DNA from 2 places in the Variovorax sp. GW460-12-1-14-LB1 genome. Region 2 is predicted to be linked to the other one. Evidence: riboswitches for the same ligand, from Rfam matches in the RefSeq annotation. Region 2 holds a riboswitch; the other holds the start of a gene.
What was found. Region 2 has a riboswitch for S-adenosylhomocysteine ahead of ahcY (adenosylhomocysteinase). Riboswitches for the same ligand answer to the same signal wherever they lie in the genome.
Positions count from the first base shown of each region.

Region 1: linked by a shared signal. The riboswitch ahead of metH (methionine synthase) and the one ahead of ahcY (adenosylhomocysteinase) in region 2 are both predicted to bind S-adenosylhomocysteine.

Region 1 covers NZ_JBWKYF010000019.1:1,498-15,849, forward strand. Annotated here, with positions in the region: gene AC07Y4_RS12245 (PACE efflux transporter) at 1-30, shown strand, start outside; gene AC07Y4_RS12250 (lipase secretion chaperone) at 52-963, opposite strand; gene AC07Y4_RS12255 (esterase/lipase family protein) at 975-2,030, opposite strand; S-adenosyl-L-homocysteine riboswitch at 2,163-2,238, shown strand; gene metH (methionine synthase) at 2,261-5,023, shown strand; gene AC07Y4_RS12265 (ArnT family glycosyltransferase) at 5,124-6,881, shown strand; gene AC07Y4_RS12270 (glycosyltransferase family 2 protein) at 6,878-7,867, shown strand; gene AC07Y4_RS12275 (GtrA family protein) at 7,878-8,291, shown strand; gene AC07Y4_RS12280 (amidohydrolase family protein) at 8,320-9,519, opposite strand; gene AC07Y4_RS12285 (TetR/AcrR family transcriptional regulator) at 9,474-10,241, opposite strand; gene AC07Y4_RS12290 (ferredoxin--NADP reductase) at 10,268-11,041, opposite strand; gene AC07Y4_RS12295 (6-hydroxynicotinate reductase) at 11,361-12,980, shown strand; gene AC07Y4_RS12300 (UPF0280 family protein) at 12,985-13,887, shown strand; gene AC07Y4_RS12305 (amino acid synthesis family protein) at 13,909-14,352, shown strand, end outside.
Region 2 covers NZ_JBWKYF010000001.1:27,488-41,839, forward strand. Annotated here, with positions in the region: gene tyrS (tyrosine--tRNA ligase) at 1-225, opposite strand, end outside; gene AC07Y4_RS00140 (M23 family metallopeptidase) at 386-1,732, shown strand; gene AC07Y4_RS00145 (anhydro-N-acetylmuramic acid kinase) at 1,750-2,898, shown strand; gene mdtD (multidrug transporter subunit MdtD) at 2,905-4,338, opposite strand; gene erpA (iron-sulfur cluster insertion protein ErpA) at 4,429-4,794, opposite strand; gene rpsI (30S ribosomal protein S9) at 4,992-5,384, opposite strand; gene rplM (50S ribosomal protein L13) at 5,397-5,828, opposite strand; gene AC07Y4_RS00170 (S1C family serine protease) at 6,034-7,311, opposite strand; gene AC07Y4_RS00175 (hypothetical protein) at 7,308-7,910, opposite strand; gene AC07Y4_RS00180 (23S rRNA (adenine(2030)-N(6))-methyltransferase RlmJ) at 8,073-9,032, shown strand; gene AC07Y4_RS00185 (septal ring lytic transglycosylase RlpA family protein) at 9,043-9,681, opposite strand; gene metF (methylenetetrahydrofolate reductase [NAD(P)H]) at 9,735-10,559, opposite strand; gene AC07Y4_RS00195 (TlyA family RNA methyltransferase) at 10,570-11,403, opposite strand; gene ahcY (adenosylhomocysteinase) at 11,409-12,848, opposite strand; S-adenosyl-L-homocysteine riboswitch at 12,914-12,982, opposite strand; gene phaP (TIGR01841 family phasin) at 13,234-13,731, shown strand; gene AC07Y4_RS00210 (alpha/beta fold hydrolase) at 13,754-14,352, shown strand, end outside.

The sequences.
Region 1 (14,352 bases), on a different contig from region 2:
TCGGCCATGGGCGAAGCGCAGCCCGCGTAAGCCTGCGCTTACTTGGCCGATTCACTTCGCCGGCTTGGACGCGGCGGCCGAGCGCATCGCCAGGGCACCGCTCAGGCGCAGGCGCTCGTTCTCGGTGAAGAGCGTCTCGCGCAGCTGGGTCCGCTCGGCCTCGGGCGCGCTGGCGTAGCGGTCGAGCCGGGCGTTCCATTCCTGGGTTTCCTGGTCGAGCGTGGCCAGGCCGCGCGCCACCTCGTAGCCGTAGGCCTCGCTGCGCGCGGCAAAGCGCTCCTGGGGGCTGGCGCCGCGCGCCTGCAGCGCCTCGGTCTGGCGCATCACGTCCAGATGGGCCACCGCCTCCTTGCGCACCTCGCGCTGCGCCGGCGACAGCCAGGCCTGCTCGCTTTGCGCCAGCGCCGCGGCCCGTTGCTCGGGCGTGAGGTCGGGGTTGGACAGCAACTCCATCTTCTCGGCCATGAACCGGTCCTGCCGGATCTGGTCGCCGAACAGGCCTTCGATTTCCTCGGGCGCGAAGAACTGACGGCGCACCGCTTCGCGTGCCTCCAGGCTGCGCCGCAAAAAGGCCGGGTCGCCGGGCGCGGGCGGCTGCAAGGTGCGCAGGGCTTCCTGCATGTCGACGTAGCGCTCGAGCAGGCCCAGCGCGCGCACGCGCCAGTCCTCGCGCAGGCGCTGGGCGAGCAGGGCGGGCGCGCGGGCCATCAGCGTGGCCTTGCTGTCGGCCTGCGCTTCGGCGAGCACCTGGTCGAAGAGGGTGATGAGGTCGCTGGTGAGCAGGGCGTCGGGGGCCGCGGCAGCTTGCGGCACCGGCGGGGGCACGCCGGGCACCGCGACCGCCGCCGTGGCACGGGGCGCGGCGGCCTGCGGCGCATCGACCGCCCCGGGGCCGAGCGCCAGCCAGCCGGTCCCCGCGGCCACCAGCGCGACGGCGCCGATGGTCAAGGCCACACCGCGCATGCGCAGCGTCCTCAGAGCCCCGCGCTCTTGAGTCGCGCGGCCTGTTCCCTGAACAGCTCCGGCGGCTTCTTCTCGTAGTACGGGAACTGGCTGCCGTAGGTGTTGCCGAAGGCCTGGTTCACCTCGTCCAGGTGGTTCTGGCGGTAGTCGCCCAGGTGGGTGCCCAGGCGCGTGGTGCAGACCGCGAGCAGGCCGTCGTTGGCCTCGCCGAAGAAGAACAGGCTGCCCAGCGTCGACAGCGCCGTGTCGCTCGGGTCGAACAGGTTGAAGCTGGTCGACACGCCCGACCACGAGTAGTAGCGCACGCCGTTGGCCACGGCCGCACCGCTCTTCACGTCGCACGACGAGCCCGGCGCGGGGCGCCCCTGCGGGAACTTGGCGTCGAAGGCCGCGCCGCCCGCCGTGGTCAGCGAGGCCAGCGCGTTCAGCGGCACCTCGGGCAGCTGGCTCGGGTCCTTGCCCGAGAGAAAGCCGATCAGCCCCGTCAGCAGGCCGACGGCCTTCACCACCAGGGTCTGGCCGATGCCGCCTTCGGGCAGCTTGGCCAGCAGGTCGGCCACCTTCGAGCCGCCGTTGGCGCCGCCCACCGAGGTGACCGAGGCCACCATGTCGGGCGCCACCGCCGCCACGTAGCGCACCGTGGGCGAGCCCTGCGAATGGCCGATGAGGTTGAACTTGAGCGTGGGGTTCTGCTCCAGCGCGCGGATGGTCTTGAGCTCCTGCAGCAGCTGCTCGCCGCGGATCTCGGAGGTGTTGGTGCCCGACACCTGCGCCACGTACACCTTGGCGCCCGCCGCGGCCAGCCTGCCGGGGATGTCGTAGAAGTAGTCGACGCCCAGCAGGTTGTCGAAGCCCAGCAGGCCGTGGACCAGCACGATCGGGTACTTCGTCTTCGCTGTGTCGGAGGTGACGCGGGCCTCGACGCGGGTGGCACTGTCGCCGGCGGTGGCACGCGCCGGCGGCGCATGAACCGCGAGGGCCGCGGCGGCCAGGAGGCCGCAGCTCAAGGCCACGGCGCGCATCGGGGTGGCTGCATGCTGCAACCGGACATTCCACTTCCTGGCCATCGGCGAACTCCCTTACGTTTGGTTAAAAACACGAACGTTCGTTCAGAAACGGTGGGCGCATTCTGTTGACACGTGCAGGAATGAAAACTGGGGTTTTCCCAGGGCGCAATCGAATCGACCTAAAATGCGCGACTTCCCAAGGAGCGTTGCAGCGGTTCGCCACAGAGGCGAATCGTCAGGCTTGGGGCGACAACGACGCTCGCCTGTCCGACTCTTCCGCAGGTGAGGCCATGTCCCAGATTCCCGCATCCGTTTCCGCTCCCGTCGCTCCCCCTCCCATGAAGCTGTCCGGCCTCGAGCCGGTCGCCATCGGCGAAGGCTCGCTGTTCGTCAACATCGGCGAGCGCACCAACGTCACCGGCTCCAAGGCCTTCGCGCGCATGATCCTCAACGGCCAGTTCGAGGACGCCCTGGCCGTCGCGCGCCAGCAGGTGGAGAACGGCGCGCAGGTGATCGACATCAACATGGACGAGGCCATGCTCGACAGCAAGGCCGCCATGGTGCGTTTCCTGAACCTCATTGCCAGCGAGCCCGACATCGCGCGCGTGCCGGTGATGGTCGACAGCTCCAAGTGGGAGGTCATCGAGGCCGGCCTGCGCTGCATCCAGGGCAAGGGCATCGTCAACTCGATCTCCATGAAGGAGGGCGTGGACAAGTTCAAGCACGAGGCCAAGCTGGTCAAGCGCTACGGCGCCGCCGCCGTGGTCATGGCCTTCGATGAAAAAGGCCAGGCCGACACCTACGCACGCAAGATCGAGATCTGCGAGCGCGCCTACCGTGTGCTGGTCGACGAGGTGGGCTTTCCGCCCGAAGACATCATCTTCGACCCGAACATCTTCGCCATCGCCACCGGCATCGAGGAGCACGACAACTACGCGGTCGACTTCATCAATGCCGTGCGCTGGATCAAGCAGAACCTGCCGGGCGCCAAGGTGTCGGGCGGCGTGAGCAACGTGAGCTTCAGCTTCCGCGGCAACGACCCGATGCGCGAGGCCATCCACACCGTGTTCCTGTACCACGCGATCCAGGCGGGCATGGACATGGGCATCGTCAATGCCGGCATGGTCGGCGTGTACGACGACCTGGAGCCCACGCTGCGCGAGCGCGTGGAAGACGTGGTGCTCAACCGCCGCCCCGACGCCGGCGAGCGCCTGGTCGAAGTCGCCGAAACCGCCAAGAGCGGTGCCAAGGACGAAAGCAAGCGCCTCGAATGGCGCGGCACGCCGGAGCACCCGGTGCACGTCAACCAGCGCCTGTCGCACGCCATGGTGCACGGCATCACCGACTTCATCGTCGAAGACACCGAAGAGGCCTACCAGCAAATCCTGGCCAAGGGCGGCCGCCCGCTGCACGTGATCGAAGGCCCGCTCATGGACGGCATGAACATCGTGGGCGACCTGTTCGGCGCCGGCAAGATGTTCCTGCCGCAGGTGGTCAAGTCGGCACGCGTCATGAAGTCGGCCGTGGCCCACCTGCTGCCCTACATCGAAGCCGAAAAGCTGCGCGACGAGGCCGCCGGCCGCGACGTGCGCACCAAGGGCAAGATCATCATCGCCACGGTGAAGGGCGACGTGCACGACATCGGCAAGAACATCGTCACCGTCGTGCTCCAGTGCAACAACTTCGAAGTGGTGAACATGGGCGTGATGGTCCCGTGCCACGAAATCCTGGCCAAGGCCAAGGTCGAGGGCGCGGACATCGTGGGCCTGTCGGGCCTCATCACGCCCAGCCTCGAAGAAATGCAGTACGTGGCCGGCGAGATGCAGCGCGACGACCACTTCCGCATCAAGAAGATCCCGCTGCTCATCGGCGGCGCCACCACCAGCCGCGTGCACACGGCCGTGAAGATCGCGCCGCACTACGAAGGCCCCGTGGTCTACGTACCCGACGCCTCGCGCAGCGTGAGCGTGGCGCAGTCGCTGCTCTCGGACCAGGCCACCGCGTACATCGACGAGATCAACGCCGACTACGAGAAGGTGCGCACGCAGCACGCCAACAAGAAGCAGGTGCCGATGTGGCCCCTGGCCAAGGCGCGCGCCAACAAGACGCCGGTCGATTTCGCCAACTTCGTGCCCACCGTGCCCAAGTTCATCGGTCGTCGTGTGTTCAAGAACTTCGACCTCACCGAGCTGGCCAAGTACATCGACTGGGGCCCGTTCTTCCAGACCTGGGACCTGGCCGGCCCGTTCCCCGCCATCCTGAAGGACGAGATCGTCGGCACCGAGGCCGTGCGCGTGTACGCCGACGGCCAGCGCATGCTCAAGCGCCTCATCGAAGGGCGCTGGCTCAGCGCCAGCGGCGTGGTCGGCTTCTGGCCCGCCAACACCGTGAACGACGACGACATCGAGCTCTATACCGACGAGACGCGCAGCGAAGTCGCGCTCACCTGGTACGGCATGCGCCAGCAGACCGAGAAGCAGATGATCGACGGCGTGATGCGCCCCAGCCGCTGCCTGGCCGACTTCGTCGCCCCCAAGGACAGCGGCGTGAAGGACTACGTCGGCGTGTTCGCCGTCACGGCCGGCCTGGGCGTCGAGAAGAAAGAGAAGTTCTTCATCGACGACCTCGACGACTACTCGGCCATCATGCTCAAGGCCCTGGCCGACCGGCTGGCCGAGGCCTTTGCCGAGGCGATGCACCACCGCGTGCGCACCGACCTGTGGGGCTACGCGCCCCACGAGGGCCTGAGCAACGACGACATGATTGCCGAGAAGTACCGCGGCATCCGCCCCGCGCCCGGCTACCCGGCCTGCCCCGACCACAGCGTGAAGGGCCCGATGTTCGACCTTCTGAACTGCGCGGACATTGGCATGACCCTGACGGAGAGCCTCGCTATGATGCCCGCCGCCAGCGTGAGCGGCTTCTACCTCGGGCACCCCGATGCGACGTACTTCAACGTCGGCAAGATCGGGCACGACCAGTTGCAGGACCAGGCCGCGCGGCGCCACACGAGCGAAGCGGAGCTCGAGCGCCTGCTGGCGCCGAACCTTTGAACCTGCCGGCCGGTCGGCGCGACCGGAGTGACCGGCCACGGGAGTTGATATTCAGAAGCTGATCTTTGCCGCCGCGCACTACGCCCAGTTCGCGATCTTCGTGATTGCCTGCTGGGGTGCCGGCCGCGCGGTGCTCGCGCGCCTGCGCCCACCGTCGCGCCGCGACGCCTGGCTCGAGGCGGCCATGTCGGCAGCACTCGGTGTCGGCCTTTACATCTGTGCCTTCCAGGCGCTGGCCATCTTCGGGCTCTTCCGCCGCGAGGCCACGCTGGGGTTGATCGGCGCGGGCGTCGTGGCCGCCGCGTGGCAGTGGCGCGGCTGGCGCGCCGAGGTGCGCGCGTTGCGTGCGGCCGCACCCGCCACGCCGCCGTGGACCCGCTTCGAACGCATCGCCGCCATCGCACTGGCGCTGGTCGCGCTGCCCGCGCTGGTGGCGCCGCTCGCGCCGCCGGCCGCCTTCGACGAGCTGATGTACCACCTGCCGTATGCGCGCCTCGTGGCGCAGCAGGGCACGCTGGGCATCCACGACTGGCTGCGCTACCCCTGGTTCCCGTACAACTACAACCTGCTGTACGCCGCCGCGCTGCAGGTGGGCGACGACGTGCTGCCGCACTTCCTCAACGCCCTGGCGGGCGCGCTGTCGGTGCTGATGATCTTCCGCCTGGGCATCCTGCACGCCAACCGGCTCACCGCCTGCATCGGCGCGGCCATCTGGCTGGGCATGGGCGACTACGCCAACGCGCTGATCGACATGGGCGTGGCGCTGTTCGTGCTGTCGGCCTTCGTGGCGCTGTGGTGGTGGCGCGAATCCGAACCGCTGCGCGACGGCACGCGCTGGCTCTGCCTGGCGGCGTTCTGCCTCGGCGTGGCGGCGGGCTCCAAGTACCAGGCGCTGATCTTCCTGCCGCTGGTGGCGCTGTTCGTGGTGCGCCACGAGCGCCGCGTGTGGCGGGCCTGGGCGCCGGCGCTGCTGTGCTTCCTGATCCCGTGCATCTACTGGTACGCGCGCAACGCGATCATGACGGGCGACCCCTTCAACCCGATCGGCGCGCGCGTGTTCGGCTTCACCGAATGGGTGCCGGCCGACTACGTGCAGCAGGTGGCCGACGTGCGCGACCACGCCGAGATGCCCAACGCGCTGATCTGGTCGGTGTTCCTCGCGCCCTTCAGCGTGTGGTGGAAGCGCTCCGCCGCCGTGCGCGCGGCGGGCTGGTTCTGCCTGTACTCGGTGGCCGTGTGGGTCGTGACCTCGCGCTACCCGCGCTACCTCATGGCCTCGTTCCCGCTGCTCGCGATGACGGCGGCCGTGGGCTGGCAGGTGCTGTTCGGCTGGATCGCGGCGGGCGTGCGCCGCCTGCGCGCAGCGCCCGCTGCGGTCGCTCCCGACGGCCCGCGGAGCGGCGCCGGCGTCGGCGACTGGGTCGTGGTGCTGCTGCTGGCCGTGCTGGCCGCCGTGTCGGTGGGCCAGACGGCCACCAAGGTGTCGATGATCTCGCTCACGCCCGAGGCGCGCGAGGCCTTCCTGCGCAAGCACGTGCCGGGCTACGGCGTGATGGACTATGTGCGCCGCAACGTGACCGGCCGCGTCTACCAGATCGCGCTGAACGAGGCGATCTACTACGGCCCCAACCCGATCTGGGGCGACACGCTGGGGCGCTGGCGCTACCGCGACTACCTGCTGATGTCGCCCGGCGACACGGCGCGCAAGCTGGCGGCCGAGGGCTTCACCACCGTCGTCATGTCGCCCGAGATGGTGAAAGTGCTCAGCGTGCGGCCCGGCTTCGACCAGTACTATGGCCTGCTGCACGACCAAGACGGCAGCCGCGCCTACCGACTCCTTCCGACGACCGCTCCATGACGACCGACCACCGACCCGCCCCCGTGTCCGCCATGCCGCGCATTGCCGCCGTCATTCCCTGCTTCAACGAGGCCCTGGCCATCACCCAGGTGATCGAGGGCTTCCGCGCGGCCCTGCCGGGCGCCGAGATCCACGTCTTCGACAACAACTCCACCGACGACACGGCCGCCGTGGCCCGCGCGGCCGGCGCGATCGTCACGCACGTGGCCGCGCGCGGCAAGGGTAACGTGGTGCGGCGCATGTTCGCCGACGTCGAGGCCGACATCTACGTGATGGTCGACGGCGACGCCACCTACGACACCACCGCCGCGCCGCGCCTCATCGCGCGGCTGGTCGAGGGCAATCTCGACATGGTGGTCGGCAGCCGCGTGGACGACGGCCAGGACGCGCTCACCTACCGCGCCGGCCACCGCTTCGGCAACTGGCTGCTCACGGGCACCGTGGCGCAGCTCTTCGGCGGCGGCCTCACCGACATGCTCTCGGGCTACCGCGTGTTCTCGCGCCGCTACGCCAAGTCGTTCCCGGCCCTGTCGCAGGGCTTCGAGATCGAGACCGAGCTGACCGTGCACGCGCTCGAGCTGCGCATGCCCTACGCCGAGGAAGCCACCGCCTACAGCACGCGCCCCGAAGGCTCGCACAGCAAGCTCTCGACCTACCGCGACGGCTGGCGCATCCTGAAGACCATCGGCAAGCTGTTCGTGAGCGAGCGGCCGCTGCAGTTCTTCTCGATCGTCGCGGCCGTGCTCGCGATCGCTGCGCTTGCGCTGGCCCTGCCGCTGTTCATGACCTACGCCCACACCGGCCTGGTGCCGCGGCTGCCCACGGCGGTGCTCGCCACTGGCGCGATGCTGGCGGCGCTGCTGTCCTTCGTCTGCGGCGTGGTGATGCACACCGTCACGCTCGGCCGGCAGGAGGCCAAGCGGCTGCGCTACCTGGCGCAGCCCTGCGTGCGCGAGAGCTTGCGCAAGAGCCTGCGCGCGCACTGACGGCGGCGCGATGAAGATCGGGCGCGAGTTCCTCTCGTTCGCCGTGGCCGGCGTGATCGGCTTCGTGGTGGACGTGACGGTGCTCTACCTGCTGGCGCCGCTCTTGGGGTGGTACGGCGCGCGCGTCGTGTCGTTCCTGGCCGCCGCCACCACCACCTGGCTCTACAACCGCCGCTACACCTTCGCGGCAAGCGCGGCCGGCGCCGCCACGGGGCGTTCGGTCTGGCGCGAATACCTGGGCTACCTCACGACCATGCTGGCGGGCGCCGTGCTGAACTACGGCACCTACGTGCTCACGCTGCACTGGGTGGAAGGCCGCTGGGCCGCCGCGCTCGGCGTGGCGCTGGGCAGCATCGCGGGCATGGGCGCGAACTTTCTGTCGGCGCGCTACCTGGTCTTCCGCTCGCACCGCAGCGGCGGCTGAGGCCGCCGCCGGGCGCGTTCAAGCGCGCTCAGTGCCCGCCCGACACCACCACCGGGATCTCGGTGGCCGGCGGCGTGTTGCGGCTGCGGCCACAGCGCACGAGGCCGTCGATCATCACCATGCCCACGCCCGGGATGTCGCCCAGCTGCACGCTTTCGAGCAGGCCCGGCGCGGGCGAATGCTGGGCGCGGTCCATGAACACGAAGTCGGCCGCGCGGCCCACCTCGATCAGGCCGCAGTTGAGCTTGCGGATCTTCGCCGTGTTGCCGGTCGCGAAGCAGAACACCAGCTCGGCCGGGATGTTCGCGATCGACGACAGCATCGCCACCATGCGCAGGATGCCCAGCGGCTGCACGCCCGAGCCCGCGGGCCCGTCGGTGCCCAGGATCACGCGGTGCGGGCACTTCAGTTCGAGCGCGGCCTTGGCCGCCGCGATGGCGACCTTCTCGTTGCCGTTGTGCACGATCTCGATGGCGCGCGTGCTCTTCTCGCACAGCTCGCACACGTGCGCCTCAGGCAGCGAGGTGTGGCCGCCGTTGATGTGGCCGATGATGTCGGCGTCGGCCTCGAGCACCACGTCCTTGTCGATCAGGCCCGAGCCGGGGATCGACGGGCCGCCCGTGTGGATCGTGCTCTGGATGCCGTACTTGCGCGCCCAGGCCACCATCTCCTTGGCCTCGTAGCCGGCCTTCACCGAGCCCAGGCCCACTTCGCCCAGCAGGCCCACGCCGGCTTCGGCGAGTTCCTTGAAGTCGCTCTCGACCATGCCCTTTTCGATGACCGGCGCGCCGGCCAGCACCTTCACGCCGCCGGGGCGGAAGTTGTCGAAGGCGCGCTGCGCGGTGATGGCCAGCGCCTTCAGGCCGACGATGTCTTTCGGGCGGCCGGGCAGGTGCACCTCGCCGGCCGAGATCATGGTGGTCACGCCGCCGTGCATCGTGGAGTCGATCCAGCCGATCTGGCCCTGGCGCGGCGTCCAGTCGCCGAACACCGGGTGCACGTGGCTGTCGATGAGGCCGGGTGCGACGCAGGTCTTCTTCGCGTCGATGACGGTGACGGCGCCTTCGAGGTCGCAGTCTTTCTCCTTGCCGACCGCCACGATCAGGCCGTCGTTCACCACCAGGGTGTCGGCGTCGAGGATGGGCTTGTCGATGTCGCCCGAGAGCAGCAGCCCGATGTTCTTTATGACGACCTTGCCCGACTTTGCGCCGGCTGCGATTTCTGCCATTTCGTGGTGTCCTCGTCGTGGGGTGGGGAGTGGTTGTCTTGTTCCTGGATGTCGTCCGCGCGCACGGTGCGCAGCAGGGTCTCGATGACGAAATCTTCCCAGTGCGCGACGGCTTCCGGCGACTCCAGCGGCTCGCCGAGGAAGGCCGTGAGCGTGTGCCGGTTCGAGGTGTAGAAATAGCCGGTGGACGCGATCAGCAGGTAGATGTCGCGCGCCACGAGGTCGGTGCGGAAGAGGCCCTGGGCCGCGCCGCTGGCAAGGATTTCCGAAATGATGGCCACCGCCCGCGACGAGTACTCGCGCGCCCGCAGCGACTTCGAGATGTGCCGGCCCTTGTGCAGGTTCTCGGTGTTCAGCAGGGTGACGAACTCGGGGTTCTTGCGGTAGTAGCCGAGCACGAAGCGGATGACTTCGGTGAGCGCTTCCACGGGCCGCGAGGCGTCGAGCGCAATGGCGGCCTCGGCGTCGTCCATGCGCTGGTAGATGCCTTCGAGCACCGCGATGAACAGGCCCTCTTTGCTGCCGAAGTAGTAGTAGATCATCCGGTCGTACGACTTGGCGGCCTTGGAGATCTTCTCCACGCTGCCGCCGTCGTAGCCGTACTTGGCGAACACCTTGGTCGCTGCCTTGAGGATGCTGTCGCGCGTGGCCTGGGCCGCGGCCTCGCGCACGCCGGTGCGGCGCTGGGGCTTGGGCTTGCTGACGGAGCGGGAGTCGGCCATCGTGCGCGCAGCGCCTCTTCTATTGCTTACTTCTCGGCGAAAGCGCGTTCGACCACGAAGTCGCCCGGCGTCGAGGTGTTGCCTTCCTTGAAGCCGCGCTTTTCCAGGATGTGCTTCAGGTCGACCAGCAGGCCGGGGCTGCCGCACAGCATCACGCGGTCTTCCTCGACGTTCAGCGGGGGCAGGCCCAGGTCGTCGGTGAGCTTGTTGCTCTCGATCAGGTCGGTGACGCGGCCCTGGTTGCGGAACTCCTCGCGCGTGACCGTGGGGTAGTACAGCAGCTGCTTGGCGATCATCTCGCCCAGGATCTCGTGCTTGGGCAGGTGGTCGGTCACGAGGTCGTGGTACGCCAGCTCGTCGACCTGGCGCACGCCGTGCACCAGGATGACCTGCTCGAACTTCTCGTACGTGTCGGGGTCACGGATGATGCTCATGAACGGCGCCAGGCCGGTGCCCGTGCCGAACAGGTACAGGCGCTTGGCCGGCAGCGTGTAGTCGATGAGCAGCGTGCCGGTGGGCTTGCGGCCCACGATCACGGTGTCGCCCACCTGGATGTGCTGCAGCTTCGAGGTGAGCGGGCCGTCTTCCACCTTGATGCTCAGGAACTCCAGGTGCTCCTCGTAGTTCGGGCTCACGATGCTGTAGGCGCGCAGCAGGGGCTTGTTGTTGACCTTCAGGCCGATCATCGTGAAATGACCGTTCGAGAAGCGAAGCGCCGGGTCGCGCGTGGTGGTGAAGGTGAACAGGCGGTCGGTCCAGTGGTGGACGCTCAGGACGCGTTCTTCGCTGAATGCACTCATACAGAACTCAAGTGTTGGTTGAAGACAGAAAAGGGTGGCTGAGCCGAAATGCACGCCTTTGGGGCGTCCGCCATCGGCCGGCTAGCAACCCTGCATTGTCGTTGGTCGGAAAAACCCCGATGAACACCGCGAGAAAACACCATTGCAAGCATCGGGCCTGTTTGCTACATTGACCTTTGATGTAGTGAACGCAACATGAAAGTGTAGGGGATGCTACACAAACGAAAGCCGCCGCACAAGCACCTGCACGGCACGTTTGTTGCAAACCTCCGGGGCCTGAAGACCCGCTCCGACAGCACCACACCACGAGATCGCCCCGATGACTGAACACACCAAGACAGACGGATTGCCCGGCATCGACATGCCCCTGGTCGCGCAGGCCGGCGGCGCCGCCTTCGGCAAGGCGCCGCCGCGCAACGAGAAGATGAGCACCGCCAAGGTCGAGTGCAACGCCTGCCCGGTGCTGTGCCAGATCTCCGACGGCCGCACCGGCGCCTGCGACCGCTACGCCAACCGCCAGGGCGTGCTGGTGCGCGTCGATCCGGTGGTGCTGCTGCGCCGCACGCTCGCCAGCGAACAGCCGGCGCTCGTGCCCTTCGACCGGCCCGGCGCCGAGGCGGCCGAGGCCGATGCCACGCCCGACTGGAACGGCGACCTGCTGCACGCCGACGAGGTCTTCGTCACCGGCGTGGGCTCGTCCACCACGTATCCCGACTACAAGCCTGCGCCCTTCATCGTGGCTTCGAAAGCCCAGGGCGTCGACATGGTCACCGTCGTCACCGAAGGCATCTTCAGCTACTGCAGCTTCAAGGTGAAGATCGACACCGACCGCTTCCTGGGCGCCGAGCAGGCCAACGTGCGCTACAAGGGCGAGGTCGTGGGCCATGTCACCACGGCCGAGTACGGTTCGCAGATGCTGTCGCTGGGCGGCGTGCACCACCTCACGGGCGGCAGCAAGAAGGAAGGCCGCATGACGGCCGAGCTCATGCAGCTGCTGGGCAACAAGCAGGCGGTCGAATGCACCATCGACGGCGGCGCCAGCCTCGTCATCCAGGCCGGCAAGGCGCCCATCGTCAACGGGGTGGAAGAACAGCGCATGCGCGTGGGCTGCGGCTCGGCCGCCGTGGGCATCTTCGCGCGCCAGTTCGCTGGCGTGGCCGACGAGGTGGTGGTGGTCGACGACCACATCACCGGCGTGCTCACCGAACACCAGGCCGGCCGCTGCCTCGACATGACGCCCTCGGGCATCCAGATGCTGGGGCGCAAGTCGACGCCGGGGCGCTACTTCCAGGTCGCGAACCCCGGCAACGGCTGGGGCGGCACCGACATCGCCGACCCGCTGGCGATCATCGAAGGCTGGGAAGAGGGCGTGGCCCGCCCCGGCCTGCGCCTGCTCATGACCTCCACCACCGGCGAGCACGCGCAGTGGTACGTGCTCGACGAGGCGCTGAAGCCCATCGAGCAGCCCATGCCGCCCGAGGTGCGCCGCATCGTCGACCGCATCGGCGAGAACTGCGAGCCTTCGCTGTGCACCGTGCTGTTCCTCGGCGGCGCCGGCGGCAGCCTGCGCGCGGGCGTCACCGAGAACCCGGTGCTGCTCACGCGGGCCATCAAGCGTGCGCTGGTCAACGTCACCTGCGGCGGCGCGCCGGCCTATGTGTGGCCCGGCGGCGGCATCACCGTGATGGCCGACGTCATGCGCATGCCCGACAACAGCTTCGGCACCGTGCCCACGCCGGCCATCGTCGCGCCCATCGAGTTCAGCATGCGGCGCGACGACTACGAGGCGCTCGGCGGCCACGTCGAACACATCTTCCCGCTCGAACAGGCGCTCGCGCGCGGTGCGTGGCAGGAAGACGGCGCACCGCTGGCGCGCCAATGGCTCGTCATCGACGATGCCAATCCGTGGCCGCTCGGCCACGCCCCCATGCTGGGCTGAAACCATGTCCGCCCAACGCACGGCGCTCGACGCGGGCCGCTGGCATTTCAACCACGGCCCGATCGACATCGTGGCCGAAGCGCACGGCGACCCGTACGCCGTCGCCGCCGCGCACGATGCGGCCTGGGCGCGCTTCGGCCATGTGCTCGACGAACTCGTGCGCGAGCTGCCGCAGCTGCGCCTGCCCGTGGCCGCACGCCAACGCCCGCGTGGCGTGGTCGCGCGCCGCATGTGGGACGCCTGCGATGCCTTCTCGCCGCTGTTCCTCACGCCCATGGCGGCCGTGGCCGGCAGCGTGGCGCAGGAACTCATCGCCTTCTACGACCGGCCCGGCATCGAGCGCGCCTGGATCAACAACGGCGGCGACATCGCGCTGCACCTCGCGCCCGGCCACACGGCGCGCGTGGGCTTGTTCGCCGACCTCGCGCGCTTCGACTGGCGCGACAGCGGCATGCTCACGACCGATGGCCAGTTCGAGCTGCACGCTGACCAGCCCGTGCGCGGCGTCGCCACCAGCGGCTGGCGCGGGCGCAGTTTCTCGCTGGGCATCGCCGACAGCGTGACGGTGTTGGCCGCCACCGCGGCGCAGGCCGACGCCGCCGCCACCGTGATCGCCAATGCCGTCGACGTGGCCGACGCCGCCATCCAGCGCCTGCCCGCCAGCGAATGCAAGGACGACAGCGACCTCGGCGACACCCTCGTCACCGTCGACGTGCCGCCGCTGGCGCCCGCGCAGGTGCACCATGCACTCGATGCGGGCGCGGCGTGCGCCCGCGCGCTGCAGAAAAGGGGGCTCGTGTGGGCCGTTCTGCTCGTTTGCCAGGGGCAGTGGCGGCGGGTGGAACCCTTATGCTCGAAGTCGCTGGACATTGCGCTGCCCGAAGCAGTTGGTTCAGTATTTGCTTAACGAAAAGCAAGGTTCTTTTTCATGATCGAAATCCGTCGCGTCTTCACCCATGTCGAGCACATCCACCACGAGTTCGGACCGCGTGCCGAAACCCCGCTGGTGCGCGGTGCCATCGGCGCGGTGCTGACCAATCCTTTCGCGGGCCGCTACGAGCCCGACATCCTGCCGATGATGGCGCTGCTCGACCCCGTGGGCGTCGACATGGCGCACCAGCTGCACGCCGCCATGGAAGTGCCGCTCGAGCAGATCGCCACCTACGGCAAGGGCGCCATCGTCGGCGCCGGCGGCGAGCTGGAGCACGGCGCGCTGTGGCACGTGCCCGGCGGCTACGCGATGCGCGAGCTGCTCGGCTGGAAGGGCAGCCGCGCCGCCTACACCGCAGGCAAGGCCGAAGAGAAAACCGGCCAGCCCGGCAACGCGCTGTCGATCGTGCCCTCGACCAAGAAGGTCGGCCCGCCCGGCGCC
Region 2 (14,352 bases):
CTGGCGCATCTTGTTGAGCACCACCGTGTGTCCGATATGAATATCCGGTGCGGTCGGGTCCAGGCCCAGCTTGATGCGCAGCGGCTTGCCGCTGGCTTCCGCCTTCTGGAGCTTCTTGACCCACTCGTCCTGCGGCAGCAGTTCGTCAGCGCCGCGGAGGGATATTTCGAGGGCTTGTCTTACACCATCGGAGAGGCTGGTGGATGTAACAGATTCGGCGTTCATGGGCTTTTTTGGCGGTTTTTCCGGTGGCCGAAGCTATACTCAGCCCGACTTTTCAAGCGCCGGATTCTAAGCGGCGCTTTTTTCCGCACCGTCTCCTGCCGCCCTGAACGCACTGGGCCTTGCAGCACGGACCTGCAGAACCTGAGTTGGAATCCACAGTTTGATCAACGGCATCCTTGCCGCCGAGGAGCTTCTCGCTTCCCGCGTGGCGTACACATTCCGGACGTACCCCAAGCAGATCACCGCAGCGATCGCTGCGATGCTGCTCAGCGCCGGCACCCTCGCGGTCGCCTCGCTCGGTCCCGACGCGTCCGACCTCCCCATCCAGCAAGTGCTCGAAGCCACCGCGCCGGTGTCCTTCGCCGACCAGTCGGCGTCGCTCGAGAACTTCAGCTTCACGCTGTTCCGCACCGACGTCTCGCGCTCCAGCGACACGGCGGAGGCGCTGATGAAGCGCCTGGGCATCTCCGACCCCGCCGCCACCGCCTTCGTGCGCGGCAACGCCGAGGCGCGCATGGCGCTGTTCGCGCGCGTGGGCCGCACCGTGACGGCCGAAGCCACGCAGGAAAACCAGCTGCAGAAGCTCAGCGCCCGCTGGATTCCCGACGCCGACGGCGGCTTCAAGCGTTTCGTCGTCGAGCGCACGCCCACCGGTTTTGTCGCCCGCACCGAGCGCGACATGCTGACGCCGGGCACGCGCCTGGCCAGCGGCACCATCCGCAGCTCGCTGTTCGCCGCCACCGACGACTCGCGCATTCCCGACGCCGTGGCGAGCCAGCTGGCCGACATCTTCGCGGGCGACGTCGACGTGCGCTCGCTGCGCAAGGGCGACCGCTTCGCCGTGGTCTACGAGACCTTCGAAGCCGACGGCCAGGCGTTGCGCAGCGGCCGCGTGCTCTCGGCCGAGTTCGAGAACAACGGCAAGGTCCACCAGGCCGTCTGGTTCCAGCCCCCGGGCGCGGGCCAGAAGGGCAGCTACTACCGGCCGAACGGCGACAGCCTGCGCAAGGCCTACCTGGCTTCGCCGGTCGAGTTCTCGCGCGTGTCCAGCGGTTTCGCGATGCGCATGCACCCGATTTTGAACAGCTGGCGCCAGCACAACGGCATCGACTACGCGGCGCCCACGGGCACCGCGGTGCGCACGGTCGGTGATGGCACGGTCGATTTCGCCGGCACGCAAAGCGGCTACGGCAACATCGTCATCATCAACCACCGCAACAACCAGCAGACGGCCTACGCCCACCTGAGCCGCATCAACGTGAAGGCCGGCGAGAGCGTGAGCCAGGGCCAGACCATCGGCGCCGTCGGCTCCACCGGCTGGGCCACCGGCCCGCACCTGCACTTCGAATACCGCGTCGGCGGGGCCTACCAGGACCCGACCACGATCGCACAGGAAGGCGGCGCACCGATCACCGCCGCCCTGCGCCCGGCCTTCGAACGCATCGCCGTGGGCGCCCGCACCGAGCTGGCTGCGGCCTTCTCGGTGATCCAGGCCAGCGCCGACTGAGCCTCGCTCCCCTGGGCATGGCCGCCGCACCGCAGCCGCCGCAGCAACGCTTCATCGGCCTGATGTCGGGCACCTCGCTCGACGGGGTCGACGGCGTCATTGCCGATTTCTCCGACGACGGCCACCTCGCGGTGATCGGCCACGCCAGCGCCGACTTTCCCGCCCCGCTGCGCGCCGAGCTGCTGGCGCTCAACACCCCCGGCGACAACGAACTGCACCGCGCGGCCCTGGCCGGCAACGGCCTGGCACGGGTGTATGCCGACGTGGTCGCGCAGCTGCTGGCCAGCACCGGCACGGCGCCGAGCGCCGTCACCGCCGTCGGCGCTCACGGCCAGACCGTGCGCCACCGGCCCCTCGAGTTCGATGGCACCGGCTACACGCTGCAGGTCAACAACCCTTCGCTGCTGGCCGAGCTGAGCGGCATCGACGTGGTCGCCGACTTCCGCAGCCGCGACCTCGCGGCCGGCGGCCAGGGCGCCCCGCTGGTGCCGGCCTTTCACCAGGCCCTGTTCGCCCGGCCCGACGCGCCCGTCGCCGTGCTGAACCTCGGCGGCATCTCCAACCTGAGCCTGCTGCCCGCCACGAGCGCGCCGGCGGGCACCGCGCCCCTGCTGGGCTTCGACTGCGGCCCCGCCAACGCGCTGATGGACCACTGGTGCCTGCGCCACCTCGGCCAGCCCTTCGACCGGGGCGGCCAGTGGGCCGCCAGCGGGCGCGTGCTGCCCGAACTGCTGGCCCGGCTGCAGGCCGAACCGTATTTCGCCAAGGCGCCGCCGAAGAGCACGGGGCGCGATTTATTCCATCCGGACTGGCTGGCCGGCCACCTGGGCACGGCCGCCTGGGCGCCTGTCGATGTGCAGGCCACGCTGGCCGAGCTGACCGCCAGCACCTGTGCGGCAGCGCTGCGTAGCTATCAAAAAGAGAGCGCCTTGCTGATCGTCTGCGGCGGCGGTGCGCTCAACGACCACCTCATGGCCCGCCTGCGCGCCCTGCTGCCCGGCGTGCAGGTGCAGGCGTCCTCGGAACACGGCCTGCCGCCCCAGCAGGTCGAGGCGGCCGCCTTTGCGTGGCTGGCCCGGCGCACCGTCCGGCGCGAGCCCGGCAACCTCGCGAGCGTGACCGGCGCGCGCGGGGCGCGGGTGCTCGGCGCGATCTACCCCGCCTGATCTGCGTCAGCCCTGGCCGGAAACTTCCGGCTGCGCAGGCTGGGCCGCGCGCACTTCTGCGGGCAGATGCCAGAAGATCAGCGCCGAAGCCACCGTGATGAGCCCCATGGTCGCGAACGTGGCCTGGAACGCATCGAGCGTCTGCATCGGCGTTGCCGTGCCGAACACGCCGTTGTAGCCCGCCAGCACGGCGCCGGCTGCGGCCACGCCCAGGCTCATCGCGAGCATCTGCACCATCGACAGCAGGCTGTTGCCGCTGCTGGCCATGCCGCCGTCGAGGTCCTTCAGGGTGATGGTGTTCATGGCCGTGAACTGCAGCGAGTTGACCGCGCCGAACACCAGCAGCTGCAGCAGGTGCAGCGCCACCGGCTGCCCCGGCGCCGTGAGGCCGAAGCTGGCCATGGTGCAGCCGACCAGCACCGTGTTGGCGACCAGCACGCGGCGGTAGCCGTGGCGCGTGATCAGCGGCGTGGCAAAGCGCTTCATGGCCATGCCGGCCAGCGCCACCGGCAGCATCATCAGCCCGGCGCGCACCGGCGAATAACCCATCGACACCTGCAGCAGCAGCGGCACCAGGAAGGGCATGCAGCTGCTGCCCAGACGGGAGAACAGGTTGCCGAGCAGGCCGATGCTCAGCGTCGGAATGCCGAACAGCGCGGGCGAGAACAGCGGTTCGGGCGTGCGCGCCGCGCGCAGCCAGTAGGCGACCACGGCGGCGAAGCCGAAGATCAGCACCGCCATCACCCCGCCCTGGCGCAGCCCGAGCCCCGACACGCCGTCGACCGCCAGCGAGATCGCCACCATGCCGAAGGCCAGCAGCGCGTAGCCCACGCCGTCGAAGCGCTTCTGGAGGGCGCCGCGCAGGTCCGGCATGTAGCGCAGCGTGGCGATGCAGCCGGCCAGCCCCACCGGCACGTTGATCAGGAAGATCCAGTGCCAGGAGGCGTACTGCACCAGCCAGCCGCCCAGCGTGGGCCCCAGCAGCGGCCCGATGAGCCCCGGAATGGCCACGAAGCTCATCGCCTGCAGGAACTCGCCGCGCGGCACCGTGCGCAGCAGCGCCAGGCGCCCCACAGGCAGCAGCAGCGCCCCGCCCAGGCCCTGCACCACCCGCGCCGCCACGAGCTGCCCCAGCCCCTGCGAGAGCGCGCACAGCACCGAGCCGGCGGCGAACAGCACGATGGCGCAGAAGAAGACGCGCCGCGTGCCGAAGCGGTCGGCGATCCAGCCCGAGGCCGGGATCAGCATCGCCATCGTGAGCGCGTAGGCCACCACCACCGACTGCATGCGCAGCGGGCTCTCGCCCAGGCTGGCGGCCATGGCGGGCAGCGCCGTGTTGATGATGGTGGCGTCCAGCGTCTGCATGAAGAAGCCCACGGCCACGAGCCACAGCAGGCTCTTGCGGGCGGGATCGACGGGGACGGCGGTGTCGGGGCTCATCGGGAAGGCGCGGGTTCGGACAAACGACAGGCAGCAAAAAGCCGCCCGGAGGCGGCTTTTTCGAGGGGGCTGGTCAGCAGCATCCAGGCATCAGGCCGAGAAGCTGGAACCGCAGCCGCAGGTGCTGGTGGCGTTCGGGTTCTTGATGACGAACTGGGCGCCCTGCAGGTCTTCCTTGTAGTCGATCTCGGCGCCGAGCAGGTACTGGTAGCTCATGGCGTCGATCAGCAGCGACACACCGTTCTTGGTCATGGTGGTGTCGTCTTCGTTGGTGATCTCGTCGAAGGTGAAACCGTACTGGAAGCCCGAGCACCCGCCACCCTGCACGAACACGCGCAGCTTCAGGTCGGGATTGCCCTCTTCGGCGATCAGGTCGGCGACCTTGGCGGCCGCGCTGTCGGTGAAGACGATCGGCTCGGGCATCTGGGTCTGGATGTTTTCGGCAACAGCGCTCATGGGGTGAAACTCCTTGGGGGGCCGCTTGGGCGGCCAATGGGACGGATGCTACTGCAATGCCGCATTTTCGGCAGGCCGACTGTGGCGAGCACCCATCGCAAGTGGGGTCGGGCGCCGCATCCACCAGGGGCACCTGGGGGACGCGGCCACGAAAAAGCCGCCCGAGGGCGGCTTCTTGTCTCGCAACGAGCAGGGGATCAGCGCTTGCTGAACTGCTTGCGGCGACGGGCGGAGTGCAGACCGACCTTCTTACGCTCGACTTCACGTGCGTCACGCGTCACGAAGCCGGCTTGGCTCAGGACGGGCTTCAGCGAAGCGTCGTAGTCGATCAGGGCACGGGTGATGCCGTGGCGCGTGGCGCCGGCTTGACCCGATTCGCCGCCGCCGTTCACGTTGACCATCACGTCGAAAGCTTCGAGGTTGTTGGTCAGCGCCAGGGGCTGCTTGGCGATCATGATCGAGGTTTCACGGCCGAAGAACGCTTGGATGTCCTTGCCGTTGACCGTGATCTTGCCGGTGCCTTTTTTCAGAAACACGCGGGCGACGCTGGATTTGCGACGGCCGGTGCCATTGTTCCATTCACCAATCATTCTCAAGGCTCCTTACAGTTCCAGCACTTTGGGCTGTTGGGCGGTATGCGGGTGCTCAGCACCACCGTACACCTTGAGTTTCTTGATCATCGCGTAACCAAGCGGGCCCTTGGGCAGCATGCCCTTGACAGCCTTTTCCAGGGCGCGGCCCGGGTGCTTGTTCTGCATGTCGCGGAAGTTCGTCGCCGTGATACCGCCCGGGTAGCCCGAGTGACGGTAGTACACCTTGTCGATCGACTTGGCGCCGGTGACGCGCAGTTGCGCGGCGTTGATGATGACGATGTAGTCACCGGTATCGACGTGAGGCGTGTAAATGGCCTTGTGTTTGCCGCGCAAACGGAGAGCAACTTCGCTGGCTACTCGTCCGAGGACCTTGTCGGTCGCGTCAATCACAAACCACTCGTGCGTCACGTCAGCGGGCTTGGCGCTGAACGTTTTGGTCATGAGTTTTTCTCTTGAAAGAGGGTTTGGCGAGCCCTTTTCCACGGTCGGCGTTCCTCTGATGGGAATCTCTTAGGTGGGTTTTCACGCCTTCCGCCCAATGAAAGGGTGGCTGGCATGCCTTCGCCGCGGGGCTACAAAAACGCTGCGAAGCCCGCGATTATATGAAGAAATGGCCAAACGGCCAATTTCCGGGCTTCCGGGGGCCTCAGCGCTGGATGCGGACGAGTTCCAGGCTCTCGTTGGCCCCCGAGGAGACCCCGCGCTGGTATTCGCCCTCGAAACGGACGACCCGGCCCAGCTCGGGGCTGTACCAGGCGGCGCCCCGAAAGCGCGTGCTGGCGCCGGTCAGCGGCAAGCTGGTGGTGCTGGAGGCGAAGATCCAGCCCTCGTAGCCGATGCGCATCACGTTCAACTCCACCCCGTCCACACGCATCGTCTGCTCGCCGCCCACCGAGGCGGTGAGTTCATGCCGCAGCCGGTCGCCGGTGGTCGTCACGTAGTCGAGCTGCCAGCGCATGCCGGGCTGGATGTCGTCCTTGCGCAATGCCCAGCCGCCCGGCGGCGACGCGGTGTCGAACAGGCCGCCGGCCGGCGACGTGATGGAGACCACCTGCCCGTTGGTCTTCTCGATCCGGCTGCCGGCATTGAACGACACCTCGTCGCCGCTGACCCGGTCCACCCGGTAGATCACTGGCGCCCGGTTGCCCGTCAGCCGGTCCGTGCGCACGTACTCGAGCGCGTCGCCGGCGCGCAGCGGCTCGGTCAGCGGGATGCCCGCCCCACCGGCGTCGGCCACCCGTCGGGCGGCAGCGCCCGCAGGCTCCCGGGCCCGAGCCGCCAGCTGCGCCTGGGCGCGGGCCGGCAGTTCCGCCAGGAACTCGGCCGGCATCGCGAAATTCAGGTTGCCGCCGTCGCGGGCGGCGAAGGTGGTGATGCCCAGCAGGCGGCCGTCGCTGTCGAACAGCCCGCCGCCGCTCGACCCGGGCGCGATCGCCGCCGTGGTCTGCAGCAGCCGCGCCTCGCCGTCGCCGCCGCGCAGGCCCGACAGCAGGCCTTCGCTGAGTGTGTTTTCCAGCCCGCGCGGGTTGCCGATGGCGTACACGCGCTGCCCCACCCGCGCGGTGCCGGCGGGCGCCAGGGTCACCGGGGTTGCCGTGAAGTTGGCGACCTTGATCTGGCACAGGTCACGCCCCGGGTCCGGGTATTCGAGCGTGGCGCCGTAGGTGACGTTGTCGCGCTTGACCACGAAATTGCTGGCCTTGGCGAGCACGTGGCAGTTGGTGACGAGGCGGCCGGGCGCGATCACCACGGCGCTGCCGGCGCGCAGCGGGCGCTCCTGCGCGTCGAAGGTGCGCACGGCCCAGACGCTGCCGGTCAGCTTGGCGAACAGGGCGTCGGGCTCCAGCGCGGCGGCGGGGCCGGCAGCCAGCAGGGCGCCCGCGGCGCACAGCCACGGCGCGGCGTTCTTCCAGATCGGCTTCACGGCTTGGCGGGCAGCAGGCCGCGCAGGTCGTCCATCGAGACGCGGGCGTCGGGCGCGGCGGACGGCGCTGCAGGCGCGGGGCGCACCGGAGCGGGCGGTGCGACCGCCACGGGAGGCGGCGGTGGCGCGACCACGGCCGGCGCGGGCGCAGGCACAGGCGCTGCTGCGGCCGTCTTCGGCGCCGGCGCGGCCGCCATCTCGGTCGTGCCGATCTTCATGCCGGCCGTCGCCTCGTCGCCGGTCTGCGCGCTGCGGTCGAAGCTGCGCACCTCGCCGAAGATCAGCTGGATCCAGCTCGGGTAGTTGAAGCCCGCCCCGGTGCCGGTGTCGATCGCCACGCCGACCAGGCCGCCGATCATCACGTTGCCGACCAGGCCCACGTTGACGCGCGAAATCGCCTGGCCGCGGGCCGGCGGCAGGCCGGACTGGGTGCATTCGATGTTCAGGTTCTCGCCCGAGCGCCGCACCGGCAGGGTCAGGCCGGAGCGCACCACCGCATCATTGCGGTCGTTGGAGACCCGGCAGCGGGCGCCGTCGACCACCTTGCCCTCGGGCGACAGGGTCTCGACCTTCACGTTCTGCGTGGTGCCGTGGGTCACGGAGGCGCAGCCCGTCAAAATAGACAAAACACCCGCGCCGACGCACAGGCCCCAAAATCGCCATCCGGCTCCTCGCATTGCTGCCCCTCGTTGTGTTTTGTAAATCAATGTAGCGCCGCGCGAGTCTAGCGCTCCCCTTTCCACTTTTTCAGGCCTCATTCCATGTTCAGTTACCGCCACGCGTTCCATGCCGGCAACCACGCCGACGTGCTCAAGCACACGGTCCTGATTGCCACCCTCGACCACCTGCTTGAAAAAGACGCCGCGCTGACCGTCGTCGACACCCACGCCGGTGCCGGCCTGTACCGGCTCGACGGCGACTACGCCGGCACCAGCGGCGAAGCGGCCGACGGCGTGCTGCGCTTCTTCCCCGCGCCGACAAAAGCGACCGAAACGCCCGCGCCAGCCACGAAAACGGCTGGCAAGAAAGCGGCAGCCCCCGCCGACGAAAAGCCGGTCGCCGAAGCCATCGCCCGCTACCTGAGCGTGATCCACGACTTCAACCCCAAGGGTGGCGCCCGCGTCTACCCCGGCTCGCCGTTCATCGTGCAGCACCTGCTGCGCGACCACGACAAGCTCAAGCTGTTCGAGCTGCACCCGACCGACGCCCGCACGCTGGACGCCAACATCGCCCAGCTCGAGGCCGGCCGCCGCATCGCCGTGCTGCGCGACGACGGCTTCGGCAGCGCCACCAAGTTCCTGCCGCCGCCCTCGCGCCGCGCGCTGGTGCTGATGGACCCGAGCTACGAAATGAAGACCGACTACGGCCGCGTGCTCGACTTCGCGGCCGAGGCGCTCAAGCGCTTCGCCACCGGCACCTACGCCGTCTGGTACCCGATCATTCCGCGCCCCGAGGCGCACGATCTGCCGCGCCGCCTGAAGACGATGGCGACCAAGGCCGGCAAGCCGTGGCTGCACGCCACGCTGACGGTCAAGTCGAGCAAGATCACGAAGGACGCCGCCTCGGGAGAAACGCAGCGTCCGGGCCTGCCGGCGAGCGGGATGTTCCTGATCAACCCGCCCTACACGCTGAAGGCGCAACTGGCCGAGGCACTGCCCCAGCTGGCCGAGCGCCTGGCCCAGGACCGCAACGCCGCCTACTCGCTCGAGAGCGGCGGCTGAGGCCGGCCGCTCAGCGGCGCTTGCGCGGCGGCACGATCACCCGCTTGCGCGCAGGGGCCGGCGCACGAACGCGCGAGGTCGGCGCCTCGGGCAACAGCGCGGGCTGCAGATCTTCCGCCGCCACGGCCTGGCCGCCGCAGCGCATGCCCTCGCGGTCGATGACCGACAGCGCCACCTGCTTGATGCCCATGCTCGTGAGACCGATGCGGTCGGCCGCGGCGCGGCTCAGGTCGATGATGCGGCCCGGCGTGAAGGGCCCGCGGTCGTTGACGCGCACCAGCACCTCGCTGCCGTTGACCAGGCTGCGCACGCACACGCGCGTGTTGAAGGGCAGCGTCTTGTGGGCCGCCGTCATGGCGCCCATGTCGAAGCGCTCACCGTTGGCGGTCTTGCGCTGGTGGAACTGGATGCCGTACCACGACGCGCCACCACGCTCGAAGATCTCGCGCGGCTCATCGCCGGGCACGCCGTCGTCCAGCGACTCGCCGGTGCCCGACACCGCGAGGTCGTAGCGCACCGACGGCACGGCCGAGCGCGGCGCGGCACCGGGCGGCACGGCCAGGCCGCGTCCCAGCGGCTGCAGCCGCTTGCCGGACGCCGCCGGCGCGGCGGTGGTGTCCGCGTCTTTCTCCTGCGTGGCAGGCGGCATGGTGCACCCTGCGAGCACGCAGGAGACCGCGACGGCGACCGCGCGCAGCCCTCTCAATCCAGGCGCTCCAGAATCGCCAGCGTGGCCGCCGACTGGTTCATCGTGTAGAAGTGGATCGCGGGTGCGCCGCCCGCTTGCAGGCGCGCGCACAGGTCGGTCACCACGTCCAGGCCGAAGGCCTTGATGGAGGCCGTGTCGTCGCCGAAGCCCTGCAGGCGCAGGCGGATCCAGCGCGGAATCTCGGCGCCGCAGGCGTCCGAGAAACGCATGAGCTGCGTCGAGCTCGTGATGGGCATGATGCCCGGCACGATCGGCGTGTCGAGCCCCAGCTTGCGCGCGTCGTCGACGAAGCGGAAGTAGGCCTCGGGGCTGAAGAAATACTGCGTGATGGCCGAGTCGGCGCCGGCCTTCATCTTGGTCGCGAAGGCCTGCAGGTCGGCTTCGGGCGAGCGCGCCTGCGGATGCACTTCGGGGTAGCAGGCCACCTCGATGTGGAAGTCGCGGCCGGTCTCCTCGCGGATGAAGGCGACGAGGTCGCTCGCGTACTGGAACTCGCCACCGATGCCGTAGCCGCTGGGCAGGTCGCCGCGCAGCGCGACCAGGCGCTTCACGCCCATGGCCTTCAGCTCGGCCAGCTGCTCACGCACCGTGGCGCGCGTGGCGCCGATGCACGAGAAGTGGCTGGCGGCGTCCACGCCTTCGGCCAGGATCTCCTGCACCGCACCGAAGGTGCCCTGGTGCGTGGAGCCGCCCGCGCCGTAGGTGACGGAGCAGAACTGCGGCTTGCGCGCATACAGCTGCTGGCGCACGGCGCGCAGCTTGACCGCGCCTTCGGGCGTCTTGGTCGGGAAGAATTCGAAACTCAGCGGAAGGCGCACCTGCGTCTCCTTAGGAACCGTCGCCCGCCTTGGCAGCAGCACGAACGGCGTGAATGAAAAACTCGCGGTTGCCGTCGCCCCCGGCGATCGGGCTGTCGAACCAGCGCAGCACCTTCAGCTCGAGCGCCGCGCAGGCGTCGTGCAGGCGCTTCTCGACCACAGCGTACATCGCCTCGTCACGCACGATGCCGCCCTTGCCGACCTGGCCGGGCTGCAGCTCGAACTGCGGCTTGACCAGCATCAGCAACTGGCCGTCGTCGGCCAGGAACTGCACCACGGCCGGCAGCACCAGCGTGAGCGAGATGAAGGACAGGTCGCCGACGATGAGGTCGAAGCGCGGCTCGGCCGGGGCTTCGACGACTTCGAGCGCCTCGCCCACCTCGTCGTCCTCGCCATCGTCCACCTGCAGGTCGGCCGGCGACAACGCCCGCGCATTGACGCCTTCGATGGCGACCACGCGTTCGTCCTCGCGCATGCGCGCATGCAGCTGCCCGTGGCCCACATCGACGCCCACCACCTTGGCGGCGCCATGCTGCAGCAGGCAGTCGGTGAAGCCACCGGTCGACTGGCCGACGTCCAGGCACAGCTTGCCCGTCGGGTCCACGCCGCTGGTCTTCAGCGCACCTTCGAGCTTGAGGCCGCCGCGCGACACGTAGCGTGCCTCGGCGGCGTCGGCGAGCTCGAGCTCGGCCGACTCGGGCACTTCGTCCTTGTTCTTGGCGACGTTGCGCCACGCGTCGCCCGTGCCCGCGTCACGCCAGCGCATGCCGCCGGCGATGAGCCGGACCGCCTGCGAACGCGACGCGGCCAGGCCGCGCTCCACCAACAGTTGATCGGCGCGCACGCGGATCAATAGCGGTAGGTGTCCGGCTTGTAAGGGCCGTTCTTGTCCACGCCGATGTAGGCGGCTTGCGAGTCGGTCAGCTCGGTGAGCATGGCGCCGACCTTCTTCAGGTGCAGGCGCGCGACCTTCTCGTCCAGGTGCTTGGGCAGCACGTAGACCTTGCCGGCCTGGTAGGCGTCGGGCTTGGTGAACAGCTCGATCTGGGCGATGGTCTGGTTGGCGAACGACGACGACATCACGAAGCTCGGGTGGCCCGTGCCGCAGCCCAGGTTCACGAGGCGGCCCTTGGCCAGCAGGATGATCTTCTTGCCGTCCGGGAAGGTGATGTGGTCCACCTGCGGCTTGATCTCTTCCCACTCGTACTTCTCGATCGACGCGACGTCGATCTCGTTGTCGAAGTGGCCGATGTTGCAGACGATGGCCTGGTCCTTCATCTTGACCATGGTGTCGTGCGTGATGACGTCCTTGTTGCCGGTGGTGGTCACGAAGATGTCGGCCTTGTCGGCGGCGTACTCCATGGTCACGACCTTGTAGCCTTCCATCGCGGCCTGCAGAGCGTTGATGGGGTCGATTTCGGTGACCCACACCTGGGCGCTCAGGGCGCGCAGCGCCTGGGCCGAGCCCTTGCCCACGTCGCCGTAGCCGGCCACGCAAGCGACCTTGCCGGCGATCATCACGTCAGTCGCGCGCTTGATGCCGTCCACCAGCGATTCGCGGCAGCCGTACAGGTTGTCGAACTTGCTCTTGGTGACCGAGTCGTTCACGTTGATGGCGCGGAACAGCAGCGTGCCCTTGGCGCTCATCTCGTTCAGGCGGTGCACGCCGGTGGTCGTCTCTTCGGTCACGCCGATGATCTCGGCCGACTTGCGGGTGTACCAGGTGTCGTCCACGGCCAGCTTGGCCTTGATGGCGGCGTACAGAATGCGTTCTTCTTCGCTGGTCGGGTTGGCGAGCACGCCCAGGTCTTTTTCGGCGCGCTGGCCCAGGTGCATGAGCAGCGTGGCGTCGCCGCCGTCGTCCAGGATCATGTTCGGGCCTTCGCCCTTCGAGCCCTTGGGACCGAAGTCGAAGATGGCGTGGGTGTAGTCCCAGTAGTCCTTCAGCGACTCGCCCTTGATGGCGAACACCGGCGTGCCGGCGGCGGCGATGGCGGCGGCGGCGTGGTCCTGCGTCGAGAAGATGTTGCACGAGGCCCAGCGCACTTCGGCGCCCAGGGCTTGCAGCGTCTCGATCAGCACGGCCGTCTGGATGGTCATGTGCAGCGAGCCCGTGATGCGCGCGCCCTTCAGGGCCTGGCCCTTCGAGAACTCTTCACGGATGGCCATCAGGCCGGGCATCTCGGTTTCGGCGATCTTGATTTCCTTGCGGCCCCAGGCGGCAAGGGACAGGTCGGCAATCGCCTGGTCGGCGGTCGAGACGGGGGTGGGCTTGAGTACAGCGCTCATGTGAACTCCAAAACTGGTTTGAAAGATGCCACTGCGTACGGGGAAGAAAGACTCACCGCGAGAACAGCGGGTGAGCGTGGTTGCGATGTGGTCCGAGCCTCACGCCTGACGGCGCTGCAACGCTCCTCGGAGCGCCGGATTGTAGTCGCGGCCGCCCGGCCCGCCAATCGACCGGGGCATCCCACATCACGGAAAGCGCGGGCGCCCGCCAGGCCGGGCCGTGCGGCGCGGGCCACCCCGGGAAACTCCGCAGGCAAATCCGCGCTTGGAGCGCCCTGAGCCGCGCCGGCCCGGCGTATCGTGGCGGCGGGCCCCGGCCGCCCGGCCGCTGCCTGCATCCACCCGTTCGATTGTTTTCATCACCCGACACAGGAGATTCCGCACCATGGCCACTGCCAAGAAAGCCGCCGCGAAAAAAACCACCGCCAGCAGCGCCGGCGCGAAGCAGGCGGCGCCGTCCGCCGCGGACATGCTCGATCCGATGAAGAACCTCAAGGGCATGGCCGAGCGCCTGCAGAACCTGAACCTGACCGGCGGCGCCGGCAAGCTGCTCGACAGCGGCCGCAAGGACCTGCAGGCGCTGATGCAGGCCAATGAAAAGTCCTACCAGGGCCTGCAGACCGTGGTGCAGCGACAGACCGAGATGATCAAGACGGCCATCGCTGAATGGCAGACCGCCGCCAAGGCGATGCCGGGCAAGGACCCGAAGGAAAACCTGGCCAAGCTCGACGAGCTGGGCCGCCAGTCGTTCCAGCGCGCCGTCGACGACATCAAGGAACTGGCCACCCTGGCCGCCAAGTCGCAGGCCGATGCGTTCGACGTGGTGCGCCAGCGCATCCAGGCCAACGTGGACGAGGTCACGAAGCTGCTGCAGCGCAAGTAACAGGAAGAAAAGAAAGGCCCGCATGACCGCCGTCGCGCCCCGCACCGAACGGCGCACCCGCGCCAACGGCATCGAACTGGCCTGGGACAGCTTCGGCGACCCCGAGGCGCCGCCGCTGTTGCTGGTCATGGGCCTCGGCGCCCAGATGGTCGCGTGGGACGACGCGTTCTGCGCCGCCCTGGCGCAGGCCGGCGGCCACCATGTGATCCGCTTCGACAACCGCGACATCGGCCACTCCACCCACCTGCCGCACGCCGGCGTGCCCGACATCCAGGCGCTGATGCTGCAGGCCATGGCCGGGCGCCCGCTGCAGGTGCCCTACACGCTGCGCGACATGGCCGACGACTGCGCCGGCCTGCTCGACGCGCTGGGCATCGCGCGCGCCCACGTCGTAGGCGCGTCGATGGGCGGCGCCATCGGGCAGGAGATGGCCATCCATCACCCGGGGCGGATGCGTTCGCTCACCAGCATCATGTCGAGCACCGGCGACCCGGCCCTGCCGCCGCCCACGCCCGAGGCGCTGGCGGTGCTGTTCGCGCCCGCGCCGACGAGCTTCGAGGCCTACCTGCCGCACCACGCCAAGCTGTGGCGCGTGCTGCGCGGGCCCGACGCCTTTCCGCT